3 regions of the Desulfosporosinus sp. FKA genome follow, and region 2 is predicted to be linked to each of the others. Evidence: riboswitches for the same ligand, from Rfam matches in the RefSeq annotation. Region 2 holds a riboswitch; each other region holds the start of a gene.
What was found. Region 2 has a riboswitch for thiamine pyrophosphate ahead of thiD (bifunctional hydroxymethylpyrimidine kinase/phosphomethylpyrimidine kinase). Riboswitches for the same ligand answer to the same signal wherever they lie in the genome.
Positions count from the first base shown of each region.

Region 1: linked by a shared signal. The riboswitch ahead of thiC (phosphomethylpyrimidine synthase ThiC) and the one ahead of thiD (bifunctional hydroxymethylpyrimidine kinase/phosphomethylpyrimidine kinase) in region 2 are both predicted to bind thiamine pyrophosphate.
Region 3: linked by a shared signal. The riboswitch ahead of B5771_RS07570 (thiamine-binding protein) and the one ahead of thiD (bifunctional hydroxymethylpyrimidine kinase/phosphomethylpyrimidine kinase) in region 2 are both predicted to bind thiamine pyrophosphate.

Region 1 covers NZ_NAHZ01000034.1:491,979-496,239, forward strand. The annotation lists gene B5771_RS23515 (helix-turn-helix domain-containing protein) at 1-27, opposite strand, end outside; gene B5771_RS23520 (hypothetical protein) at 293-637, shown strand; gene thiC (phosphomethylpyrimidine synthase ThiC) at 758-2,047, opposite strand; TPP riboswitch at 2,278-2,383, opposite strand; gene B5771_RS23530 (threonine/serine exporter family protein) at 2,538-2,987, opposite strand; gene B5771_RS23535 (threonine/serine exporter family protein) at 2,984-3,697, opposite strand; gene B5771_RS23540 (UvrD-helicase domain-containing protein) at 3,951-4,261, opposite strand, start outside.
Region 2 covers NZ_NAHZ01000013.1:29,074-33,334, reverse strand. The annotation lists gene rmuC (DNA recombination protein RmuC) at 1-1,159, opposite strand, end outside; TPP riboswitch at 1,437-1,552, shown strand; gene thiD (bifunctional hydroxymethylpyrimidine kinase/phosphomethylpyrimidine kinase) at 1,747-2,550, shown strand; gene B5771_RS02835 (SDR family oxidoreductase) at 2,738-3,475, shown strand.
Region 3 covers NZ_NAHZ01000025.1:56,003-60,263, reverse strand. The annotation lists gene B5771_RS07585 (ABC transporter ATP-binding protein) at 1-178, opposite strand, end outside; gene B5771_RS07580 (ABC transporter substrate-binding protein) at 182-1,264, opposite strand; gene B5771_RS07575 (ABC transporter permease) at 1,338-2,120, opposite strand; gene B5771_RS07570 (thiamine-binding protein) at 2,125-2,406, opposite strand; TPP riboswitch at 2,574-2,683, opposite strand; gene B5771_RS07565 (IMP dehydrogenase) at 2,918-4,261, shown strand, end outside.

The DNA of each region.
Region 1 (4,261 bases), on a different contig from region 2:
TTTTTTTACAAATTCATCTTTAGTCATTAAAACAACTCCCATATAGTGTAATATTACACTATATGGGAGTTGTGGTCAATATATGTAGTCCTTAAATTCCCTGAACCCCTACAAAAATAGATTATAGAGTCACTAAAAATTCAACACACATTTTCAAAATCCTTTCCTAATATAAAATCTTCTATATGTTTGATAGAGTTATACCAAAAGATATAAAATAAAACAAAGGGATGGTTTCTAAGTACTTGCGATACTAAAAACAAGATAACAAAATAGTTGGAGGTATATTGGAATGGATTTTGGTGAGGTTTTTAAAGATATTTCTGCGGGACTCTTGGTTACAGATGCAGATTTTAATGTGATTTGGGCCAATAAATTTGAGGAACAGTTCTACGGAAAACCCGTTGTGGGTTTGCGTGCTATAGACTGTCACAAGGAAGAAAATCGTCAAAAAATTGCCGGCTTTGTAGAGCGGTTTAAAACCGGGGAATTAAAATCCTTTACCAAAATAGCCTTTGGGATGGTCATTACTTATAGCAGCTATTTCAAGAATGGAGAGTTCGCCGGAATGATTCGAACAAGAATTTATTTGCCCAAGGGGGCGGAGGCACAGGAGACTGCTCATTATCCAGAGTGAAAATTAGAATTAGCGTATTATGTCGGACGTATCCTTGACAAATTGGAGACAAAGTGGCTGTTGCAATATTCATTATGCAACGGCCCCTAAAAGTATACTTTTTGATACATTAGTTAAGAATCATAGAATTTTATTCATCAGTCTCATCGGGCACATTTCTCCACACATTGTACAGCTATCTTCGTGAGTTGGAGATGATTCTCTCCGATAACGTTCAGCTTTTTCCCGATCAATCGCTAATTCAAACATAGTAGACCAATCCAGCGCTTGTCTTGCTTTACTCATTTTAAGGTCCCAATCAGCAGCACCTGGGATTCCTTTGGCAATATCTGCCGCATGGGCCGCTATTTTAGTAGCTATTATTCCTTCTTTCATATCTTCGAGGGATGGAAGGCGAAGATGTTCTGCCGGGGTTACATAACATAAGAAGTCCGCTCCCGATGCGGCAGCTATGGCACCGCCTATGGCACTGGTAATGTGATCATATCCCGGAGCGATATCTGTCACTACTGGGCCTAATACATAGAAAGGTGCGTTATGGCATAATTTCTTCTCTAATAACATATTGGCTTGGATTTCATTGAGAGGGATATGACCAGGACCTTCGATCATAACTTGAACGTTCTTTTCCCAAGCGCGCAAGGTTAATTCACCTAACACGATAAGTTCTTCAATCTGTGCAGGATCAGTAGCATCCGCAAGGGATCCCGGACGACAGCCATCCCCCAAGCTCAGGGTTACATCGTACTTGGCGCAAATATCCAACAGATCGTCAAAATACTCGTAAAATGGATTCTCGCGATCATTTAATTCCATCCAGGCGAACAAAAGCGAACCTCCACGTGAAACAATATTTGTGACGCGTTTATTTTTTTTAAAATGAGCCACTGTTTGACGGTTAAGTCCAGCGTGTATCGTCATAAAATCGACACCATCTTGGGCATGCTTTTCTACAACCGCTAGAAACTCTTCTACAGTGATATCTTCAAGTTTTTTATCCAAAAAACCAATTGCATCATACATAGGAACTGTACCGATCATTGCCGTTGACATGTTAATTAGACGCGAACGAAATTCAGCAGTTTTTCCATAGTTGCTCAAATCCATAATAGCTTCAGCCTTCATATTAATGGCTGTTTGTACCTTCTCCAGTTCTAGATTAATATTCGCACAATCTTTGGAAATTCCTAAGTTGACATTGATTTTCGTTTTAAGGCCTTGCCCAACGCCTTCAGGGCTTAAAGTTAAGTGATTAATATTTGCCGGAATGACCACAGTTCCTTGGGCAACACGTGCACATATATCCTCAGGGGACTGATTCTCTTTTTGAGCAACAATTCTCATTGCTTCGGTAATTTCGCCTCGTTTGGCCGCCGCCATTTGTGTTGTCATAGCTAATTCCCTCCTCATTATTTTTTGAATGAAATAACCTTAATACAATCCTTCCAGAGCAAGTGAGTGAACTCGTTCAGCTAAAGCTGAACATCGGGGCTTCAGATGGGGACTCTACCCCACCTGAAGTTAACGAGGGACCCATCCCCACTTATAGAAGTGGGGGCCTAAAACCGAATAAAAAAACAGCTTCCCCGTAGGTAAGCTGTCGTTTTGACTCAGGTAAACTATGCTTCAATTCAAGTCAATCTTAAACGATTTTGCTTTCCTACGCTGGTACTAGCCAGATCAGGTTCGAAGGGACAAGAGCAATAGCTCTATCTCAGCCGCATTTGGGCACCCCTAGCAATTAATTTCGATTTATTATACAACGTCATACTTAAGAAGTAAATGTAAATGCACAAGTAAATATTTTAACAATTTAGTTCAATGAAAAACGCCAAAGTACCATGTCACCCAAAAGAGCTATATCTACGCCAATTCAGAATATCCACGAAAGAGATAAATATTAATGATGACGGTATTCATAAGAACGTAATGCAAAAAAGATTCTGAACAGCGAAGATGCCACCATAATGCCGGCAGCTATGGCAACTGCAATACTTACCGTGTAAGAGCCATAATCGGCAAACTCTACAATCCTATTATTGATCGCATAGCTCATCGTATAGTATAAGGCCCGACCTGGAACTAGTGGAATAATAGCTGCTGTTAAAAAAGTAGTAGCTGGCGTTTTCTCGATGCGGGCACATAGCTCTGAGTAAAAGGTTACTATAATAGCCGATACAAAGTACTGCGTCATTTCGCTGCTTAGCCAGAGACCGCCCAGTAAGTATATCATCCATGCTAACATACCGCCTAAAGCAGCATACCATATTTTCCTTCCTTTAATATTGAACAGAATCGAAAAACCAAGTGAACCTATAAAAGCCAAAATGATCTGAAATGTAGGGATCATTTAAACATACCTCCAACAAAAACCGATACCAGACCGAATCCAAAAGAGATGGATAATGCTACAAGAATAGCTTCACAAAGACGCAGTAGTCCTGCTATCGTATCTCCGCTTATGATATCTCTTATTGAGTTTGTTAGAGCCAATCCCGGTATCAGCAGCATGATATTTCCAATTGCAATTTTATCGAAGCTATGGCCTATCCCGGTTCTAACGAGCAGAACTCCCAGCAAACCTACAATGAACGAACATAGTATATTTACGATAAAAACATTCTTATCCAATCTTTGAATAAAAGTGATCACTGATTTCAATATCATGCCGATAGCTGCAGAAACAACTGCATCATTCAAGTCGCCTCCATAGAAAACCGTGAATGTTCCAGCAATCACACCATATACCAAATATTGGACAGTTGGACCATATTTATGTCTACTCCCGATCTTTTCGATTTCATTGCTAATATATTCCGCCTCAGGTTTGTGAGCACAAATATAGTGGGAAAGATTATTAAGTCTGTCTAACTTATCCAAATCTGTTGCGTATTTTAAGATCCTCCTGGTTTGAGTGAGCGTATTTCCGTTTTTCGATTGCAGAGATACGACGATGCTAGACGTGATTGTAAATACATCCACCCGCTTAGCATCATATGCTTTGCAGATACGGCTGATGGAGTCCTCTACGCGATTTACTTCAGCACCGCTGACAAGCATTTGTTCTCCAATATCCATTATGTAACTTAGTAATTCTTTTGTAAGCATATGATTTAATGCCCTTTCAGTTATTCCAACAATCTAAAGACATACTTTTAGCTTAATGATTCACTTTGATTATAAAATTTCATTTGCATAATTATACATCGAATTTAATTTATTGGCATCGGAAGCACCCTAAAGTGACAAAAAAACCGGCCTTAGATTTTTCACTAAAGCCGCTGTTTACACTTTTAGTTAAGTGATGCGTTAATTAAATCAAGGGGCTTTTATCTCCTTTATAATAAATAACCAGTCGATGGAGTGCCCGTGTACAGGTAATGTACAGTAATTGTCTATCAAAATCACTCACATAGTTTTCTTTACTAACATCATAAGCGATCACAACATCAAATTCTAATCCCTTTGCCATATAAGTTGGAATGACCAATGGACCTTTTGTAACTTCCCCTCCTCGAGGTTTAATAAGTGTTAGTTGCACCGATTTTTTCAACCGACCAAACACCTTTTCTGCTTCCCCTTGAGTTTTACATATGACGGCTATAGATTCATACCCTTGCTCTG
Region 2 (4,261 bases):
CAAATTTTCCAAATTCCGTTTTGACAGCACCCAAGAGGTTCCAAACCTCACTCGATCGTTTTTCAATGGCTAAGGTTCTGAAGCCCATCTGTAGACTGTTAAGAAGTGCAGCGAGGGTCGTTGGACCGGTGATGATCACCTTATATTCGCGCTGCAGGAATTCACATAAACCTGGGCGCCGCAAAACTTCGGCATATAAGCCTTCAATAGGCAGAAACATGATGCCGAAATCCGTTGTGTGGGGTGGATCGATATATTTATCATGAATACTTTTACCTTCTGACTTAAGGCGATTCTCCAGAGATTTAGCCAACTCTTCAACCCGCGGGACATTTACCTGTTCTTGTGCTTCCAGCAATCGTTCATAATCCTCCAAGGGAAATTTGGCATCAATGGGTAACCAAAGGATACTATCCTGATCATCCCGTGACGGTAATTTCAGGGCAAATTCAACGCGGTCATTACTTCCGAGCTTTGTCGGGACATTGGTTGCATATTGTTCGGGAGTAAGGATTTGTTCAAGTAAATTCCCCAGTTGAATCTCACCCATAATGCCTCTCGTTTTTACATTGGTTAAGACTTTCTTTAAATCTCCAACACCGGAGGCTAACGTCTGCATTTCCCCGAGCCCTTTATAGACAGCTTCAAGCCGCTCACTGACTAATTTAAAGGATTCTCCCAGTCGCTGTTCAAGGGTAGCGCTGAGTTTCTCATCGACGGTGGCGCGCATCTGGTCTAATTTATGGGCGTTATCCTGTTGAATCTGTGTAAGCCGTTCTTCGACAGTATGACGCAGTCGTTCCAATTTTAAATCAGTGGTTTTAGTTAGCGAGCCTAACTGATCTGAAAAAATATCCAACTGATTGTGCTGGAGGGAAGCAATCTCCGCCATACGCGTCAAAACTGAATCGTTGAAGGAATGAAGCGTTTGGCTTAGCTCTTCCCGCACCTGACGTGCGTTGAGCATTGATTCTTCGCGATTTTTAGAGATTTCACCATGAACTAAGCGCTCGCTGTGTTCAAGGCCCTTCTCCAATACCTCAAATTTTCCCTGGAAATGGTTCATTGAATTTTGAGAAGAGCGAAAGAGTAAGAGAATAAGTAAGAGTAACGAAATACTTGCCAGAACTATTAAAGTCATAAGTAAAGGATCTCCCATTAAAATGCCTCCTAAGTTTAAATCTATAATTACAATAACACACTTAAAAGACATTTCGTTGTTTATCTCGTATATTTGTGATTTCAACACCTTCGCATTCCAGGTTTCGTCCATTCACTTACGCGGTTGTTCCGCTAAACCTCTGGGCAATACTTCAGGTCTACCGCCGGTCATGGACGATCAAGTGTCTCTGTAGCTTTCAAATAAATCGAAAATCATGGTTTGACCGAGCTCAAAGAGTTGACTTTCGATTTCGAGCGTGTTAAGTTTTAAAAAACATATAGAGCGGGGGAGCTGGAAAGAGGCCGGCTGAGATTTAGACCCTGGAAAGTCTAGGACCCTATAAACCTGATCTGGATAATGCCAGCGTAGGTAAGCAGTTACTCTTTCGGTTTAAATAATTAAGAGCTTAACTCCTATTCTGGAGATAGGCTCTTTTTATATGAAAGAGTGAACTCGTTCAGCTAAAGCTGAACATCGGGGCTTCGGTGGGGGACTCTACCCCCACCGAAGCGGAGAACGGGGGCCACTCCCACTTGTAGAAGTGGGAGTCTCACGATTAGATGAAAAATCATGGGGGGAGAACAATGAAAAAAGCGCTTACAATTGCCGGCTCAGACAGTAGTGGTGGAGCAGGAATTCAAGCCGATCTCAAAACCTTTTCCGCACATGGCATTTTTGGCATGAGCGTTATTACCGCCGTCACGGCTCAAAACACACAAGGAGTTTTTGCCGTTCAAGATATTTCCAGAGAAGTGATAGCAGCTCAAATTAAGGCGATTTTTGAAGATATTGAGGTCGATGGTCTTAAAATCGGCATGGTTTCTCAAATTCCCACTATTGAGGTCATTGCCGAATCTCTAAAAAACTATTCTCCGCAGAACGTTGTGCTAGATCCAGTCATGGTATCAAAAAGCGGTTACCATTTGTTAAATCCAGAAGCCGAGGAGACGCTTATTCGTAAGCTTTTACCCTTAGCGACCGTCGTAACACCTAATATTCCGGAAGCAGAAGTGATGACGAAAATGTCAATTCATAATCTTCCCCAGATGGAAGTGGCTGCTAAAATAATTCGCCAAATGGGAGCTAAGAATGTTCTTCTTAAAGGCGGACACCTGGAGGATGATTCAACAGATATTCTCTATAATGGTCAAGGCTTCGAGTATTATGCTTCAAAACGAATTGCGACAAAGAATACCCATGGAACCGGCTGTACTCTTTCTTCAGCTATAACTTCTAACCTTGCCCTGGGCTATTCTCTTGACGAAGCTGTTTCTCGTGCTAAAGAATACATTACTGCAGCGATTGAACACTCTTTAGAGATTGGCAAAGGTGTTGGACCGACTCATCACTTTTATGAGTTGTATAAGAAAGCGGGAATGATGAACTGAAGGTTAAACATTAGTTCAAGATTTAGACGACAAACCAGGAAAGTGATTTGTTTTATGATTTTTGGAATCCTAAGCTCTGGGTAAGAGACTCCGGTTAAACTTGTACAGTTTTAGAGGGTGCGTTATACTAGAATTCAATATTTAAGATTTCTATAATACAGAACTAAGACGCAGAGGAGGAATTAAAATGTTGCAAGGAAAAATAGCTTTAATTACTGGCGGTGGTACGGGAATCGGGAGAGCAATCGCCCTGATTCTTGCTAAAGCCGGTGTCCAGATTGCCGTTAATTATTCCCGTTCGGAAGATGACGCCTTAAAGACAAAGGCCGAGGTCGAAAGTTTGGGAGTTCGTTGTCTAACTTACCGGGCCGATATCGCAAAGGATGAAGACGTCAGATTAATGATCAGGAAGGTTGTTAACGACTTTGGGAAATTAGACATTCTTGTGAATAATGCCGGTATGACTCACTTTGTAGATCATGCTGATTTAGAAGGTTTAAAAGAAGAATATTGGGACGACATTATGGGAGTAAATGTTAAAGGAACGTTCTTCTGCTCCCGTGCTGCCGCCCCGGAACTTAAGAAAACTCGGGGATGTATCGTCAACATGGCATCCATTGCCGGTCTGACGGGATTAGGCAGCTCTATTGCTTATTCAGCCTCCAAGGCTGCCGTTGTCAGCATTAATAAATCTTTAGCTCGTGTTTTAGCTCCTGAGGTTAGGGTCAATGCTGTAGCTCCGGGAATTGTGCAGACGCGTTGGGTAGCAGGTAAGGATGAACATATCGCCCATCTTGCAGCCGGTACTCCCCTCGGACGGGTGGCTACCCCGGATGATATCGCCGAAGTTGTTTACGCACTTATTGCCCATGCCGGCTTTGTAACTGGGCAAACGATTGTTGTGGACGGCGGAAACTTTATCTAAATCATACAACTCTGGTATAATAAGGTACTTGACAAGAAATAAAATATGATTATAATTAAATTATAGTCAATGAATAAAAAAATTCAGTTTAGTTCTTGTTAGGGCATGCTAGGTAAAGTTTCGATTCTTCGGAGGTTTTCAGCATTGCGGTTTTAATGGGTGCTGAATTCGTTGAATTGATAACTACCTAGTAAGAAGGTAGTTTTTTCTTTTAAGAAAGCTTTCCCGCAAAGTTCCTCCCCCGTAACTCTGTTGTCGTTAGTCCCATAAAATTTCTTTGGTAATCAGTAAGTCATTGATTCTGCTGGGAAATTAGGTCGAGATTTCAGAGGATTGTTTCCGAAACACATTTTATCAGAAGTAGTGGAGGATTTGTCGAGATTAGTTTGCTAACCTAACTTGATTTGGTTTATATTTCTTTTAGTGAGTATGTTGAAAATTAATCCAGAGCCGTTTATCCATTAATTCTGGGGGGGACTTTGCGGGATATATCAGTTAAAAGAAAGGCCACTAATTTGGTGGCCTTTTCTGCGTTTGCACCACGCAGTGGTGCAAACGCAGAGGGTTAAAACCCCTCCAGGGCCTTTACCTAAAACTTACCACGAAGCAAACCAATACAAATCCCTATGAATATTGTATAATAAGGCGGAAGGACATATGTCCTTAAGTCTTTTTCATGTATATCCTCTTTGTCCCTCCGGGACAGCATAATCGGAGGGAACCTTTTTCTTCTTTCCAAGTGCAGTTAGGAACGTACTGCCTATAGTTTCTTAGAGGATAAATGAA
Region 3 (4,261 bases), on a different contig from region 2:
GAGCAGGCACCTCAACTCCGGCGATCAAATTACAAATCGAACTCTTTCCGCAACCGGAAGGACCAATCAGAGATACGAATTTTCCCGTTTCCACCTCAAGATTAATGTTTTTCAAAACATCCAGAACAGATTTCCCGCCGTCCTGATACGATAGCGACACATCTTTAAGTATTAGCATAATCTAAGCCTTGGGTAAGAAATCGTTTGTAAACGCTTTGTCCGTATCAATCATTTTATCCAGAAGCTTGTGTTCGAACATCCATTGGGCATAATTGTGCCAAACAGAGGCTTTCTGAACACCCCATTGCGAAGCATCTGCCTGATATTGCTTGCTAATCCAAGCTTGGCTTTTCTTAATAAGCTTCTGGTCCTCCTCCGGAGCATTTTTGATCAGGATATTTGCCGCATCATCGGGGTTTTTAATAGCATATTGGTATCCTTCACTGACGGCTTGAGTAAAGCGGCGAACGACATCGGGTTTTTCCTTAATCATTTTTTCACTGGTGACTAAAACCGGTGTGTAATCATCGAGAGCCGGATTAATATCTTTAATCCACATCATGTTCAGAGGCGTACCCGCCAGTTCGGCCTGAATCCCTTCCCAGCCATAGAAAATCCAGGTCAGATCGATAGAACCTTTTGACATACTGGCAATGGGATCAGCATCACCAATATTTATTATTTTAACCTTGTTAAAATCCGCATGTTCCTTTTCCATCAAGGCTTTAATGGTCTCTGTCTCCGACGGCAGACCCCAGCCGCCGTAAGTCTTGCCTTCAAAATCCTTCGCAGTTTGGATATTCTTACTCTTCAGGGAAGCAAAACCCGACGTGTTATGCTGTAGGATTGTGGCTATAGAAACTAAGGGCAGCCCTTGGACGCGGGCATCAGTGACTTGTTCCTGAGCGCTTATCCCGAAATCAGCTTTGCCAGTGGCCACCAACTGTTCCACCGTTCCTTGACTCGAAGGAGGAACAATTTGGACATCCAGGCCCTCCTTGCTAAAATAGCCTTTGTCTTTAGCCACATAGAGGCCCGTATGGTTAGTATTCGGTGTCCAGTCCAACATAATTGTCACTTTGTCAGGCTGAGCTGCCGGCTTTGTCTGCGCAGATTCTGCTGCTTTCTGCGTACTTGTGCTGCATCCGGTTAACAAAAGGAGGGCACATAAGCTTGCAGCCAGCGTTACACTTAATACTTTTTTAACATGCTTTATTTTCTTTCGTCCGTCGACAACTTCTGATTTAAACAATGGTTTAATCATGATTCCTACTCCTTTTCGCAACTTCCTTAAAACATAGTGATGTTCTATGGTTTTAGGTTTTACTCTTAGGTTTTTAATCTTCCTTAGTATGTAACCAAGGTAATGCAAGACGCCGAATCCCCGCGATTAAGACAAAGTAAAATAGACTTAATATCGTAATAGCGACAATTGCGGCAAATACCTGATCTGTTCGAAATGAATGAGACGAACGGGTTAAATATACTCCTAAACCGGAACTAGCTCCAAGCCACTCACCAATCACTGCTCCCATAACACTATAGGTTGCAGCTATCTTCAATCCCGCAAAAAATGATGGTAAAGCATTAGGCCAGCGAATCATATACAAGATTTGCCAGCGTGTTGCTCCCATACTCTTAAGCAGATTAAGCAGGTCATCATCACTGACCTCTAATCCCTCTATTAAACTCACGGCAATTGGAAAAAAACACACTAAGACAACAGTAACAATTTTAGGCAGCAGGCCATATCCCAGCCAGAGAATCAAAAGTGGGGCAACCGCGATAAGAGGCACTGTTTGGGACACAATCAGCAAGGGATAAAACAAACGCTTAATCAAAGGCGAAAGTACCATTGCCACCCCTGCCGCTAATCCTAAAGCTATTGCCAAAACGAACCCCGCAGTTGTTTCTAAAAGTGTTGTCAACGTGTGTGCCCAAAGCAACTCTCTAGTATTCCAAAAGGCTTTCAGTACATCTATAGGAGATGGAATCAGCCAGAGAGGCAATTTGAAATAGGAGACAATGATTTGCCAAAGGGCCAAACAGATTACTAGAAATACGATTGTCGGAATACTATCACGCCATTTTTTCTGGAACCGCCCTGATTTGAATGGCATTTCCTTACTTCTCCCGGTATTTTTTAATCTTTTCTTCGATGGTCGTTTTACCAGGATTATAGTCCATCTTAATATACGTCATAACCCGCCCCGCCCCGGCTTTTATACAAGCGTCCTGTGCCTTTCGTATAATCGCCCACAGTTCATCGGGTTCCCCCTCCATGGTAGTTTCCATCGGCCCAACCTCATAGGTCACACCACTGGCAGCCACAACAGCGATTGCTTCATCGACAACTTCAAAAAGCCGATCGTCTTCAACTTTTGGCAACACCTGAAATGCCATCATAATTTTAGCCACTCCAGACCACTCCTTTTAATTAGTATCATTTAGCAATCAGACTAAAACCTTCCCAGTACAGATTTCTTTTGGCATATCAACTAAGATACTTCCCATCCGAAAATTCTGCCCATTTTCTGGTGAAAATACGAAAACCGCACATGACATGCGCGGTTTACTTCTTCTCAACACATTTCCTCCGCTGGCATTATCCAGATCAGGTTCGGTCGGCAGTAACTCTAACCACCCTCTCAGCCTAATTTCTTAAGCTCCCGTTATATTCAGTTTATGCCTTTCTTCTAAAGTAGCACACATGGGGGTATTGTGCAAGCCTATTTAGTGACATACTCCCACCACCTACGCTCTTCAAACACTTTTAACATTTGCTCAACCATCCTCACATCTTAAGATGGTAAAATAGATCATATCTTCAAGGGTTTTAGCATTGACAAGACCTAACTCTTCATATAGACTAGTAAAAATTCTTCGATTGAAACCTTTAGAACAGGGAGTGTTTAAATTGGCTTATTATTATGAGGATGCGTCAAGAACGTTTAGCGAATATTTGCTCGTTCCAAATTTGACAAGGACAGATTGTGTTCCCAGTAATGTAAATCTCAAAACACCTTTGGTTAAATTTAAGCGCGGCGAAAAATCCCCGCTGCAGTTAAATATACCCTTTGTATCTGCAATCATGCAATCGGTCTCTAACGATAGTTTAGCCATTGCCTTAGCAAGATGCGGGGGGCTTTCCTTTATTTATTGTTCACAGTCGATAGAGGAAGAAGTCGAAATGATTAAGAAAGTCAAACGATTTAAAGCCGGTTTTGTGGTTAGTGATGCCAACCTTACACCTGAACATACACTGAAAGATGTTATCCAGCTTAAGAAGAAGACGGGCCATTCGACCATTGCCATTACTGAAGACGGCACTTCCTCGACAAGATTAATGGGACTCGTGACAACTCGGGACTATCGGATTAGCCGGGATGTTCTGGATAAGAAAGTTTCTGAGTTTATGACGCCGTTATCGAAACTAATCGTAGGTCAAGAGGGAATTAGTCTCAGTGAGGCAAATGATATTATATGGGAACACAAACTCAACAACCTGCCTATTATTGATAAAAATCAAAACCTGCTCTATTTTGTATTCCGAAAAGATTACGACGATCATAAAGAAAATCCTTATGAATTACTGGATTCGGAAAAACGCTTTGTCGTTGGAGCCGGAATTAATACCAGAGATTATGAAGAGAGGGTCCCCGAATTAGTGAAAGCCGGCGCCGACATTCTGTGTGTTGATTCCTCCGACGGGTTTAGCGAGTGGCAGGGGAGAACCATTTCCTATATTAAGAATAAATATCAGGGAAGCGTCAAGGTTGGCGGTGGCAATGTTGTTGATCGTGAGGGTTTCATGTATTTAGTAAACTCCGGAGCTGACTTCGTTAAAATTGGAATCGGCGGAGGCTCTATTTGCATTACCCGAGAACAAAAAGGCATCGGGAGAGGCCAAGCCACTGCAGTTATTGAAGTCGCCAAAGCACGTGATGACTATTATAAAGAAACAGGGATCTATGTCCCCCTATGTTCTGACGGCGGAATTGTTCACGATTATCATATTGTCTTAGCACTGGCCATGGGCGCAGACTTTGTGATGATGGGAAGATATTTTGCTCGTTTTGATGAAAGCCCTACCAAGAAGGTCAAACTCGGCAACAATTATGTCAAAGAATATTGGGGCGAAGGCTCTAATCGAGCCCGCAATTGGGAAAGGTATGACTTAGGAGAAGGGGATAAACTCCACTTTGAAGAGGGAGTTGACAGTTATGTTCCTTATGCGGGCAGATTACAAGATAATTTAGAG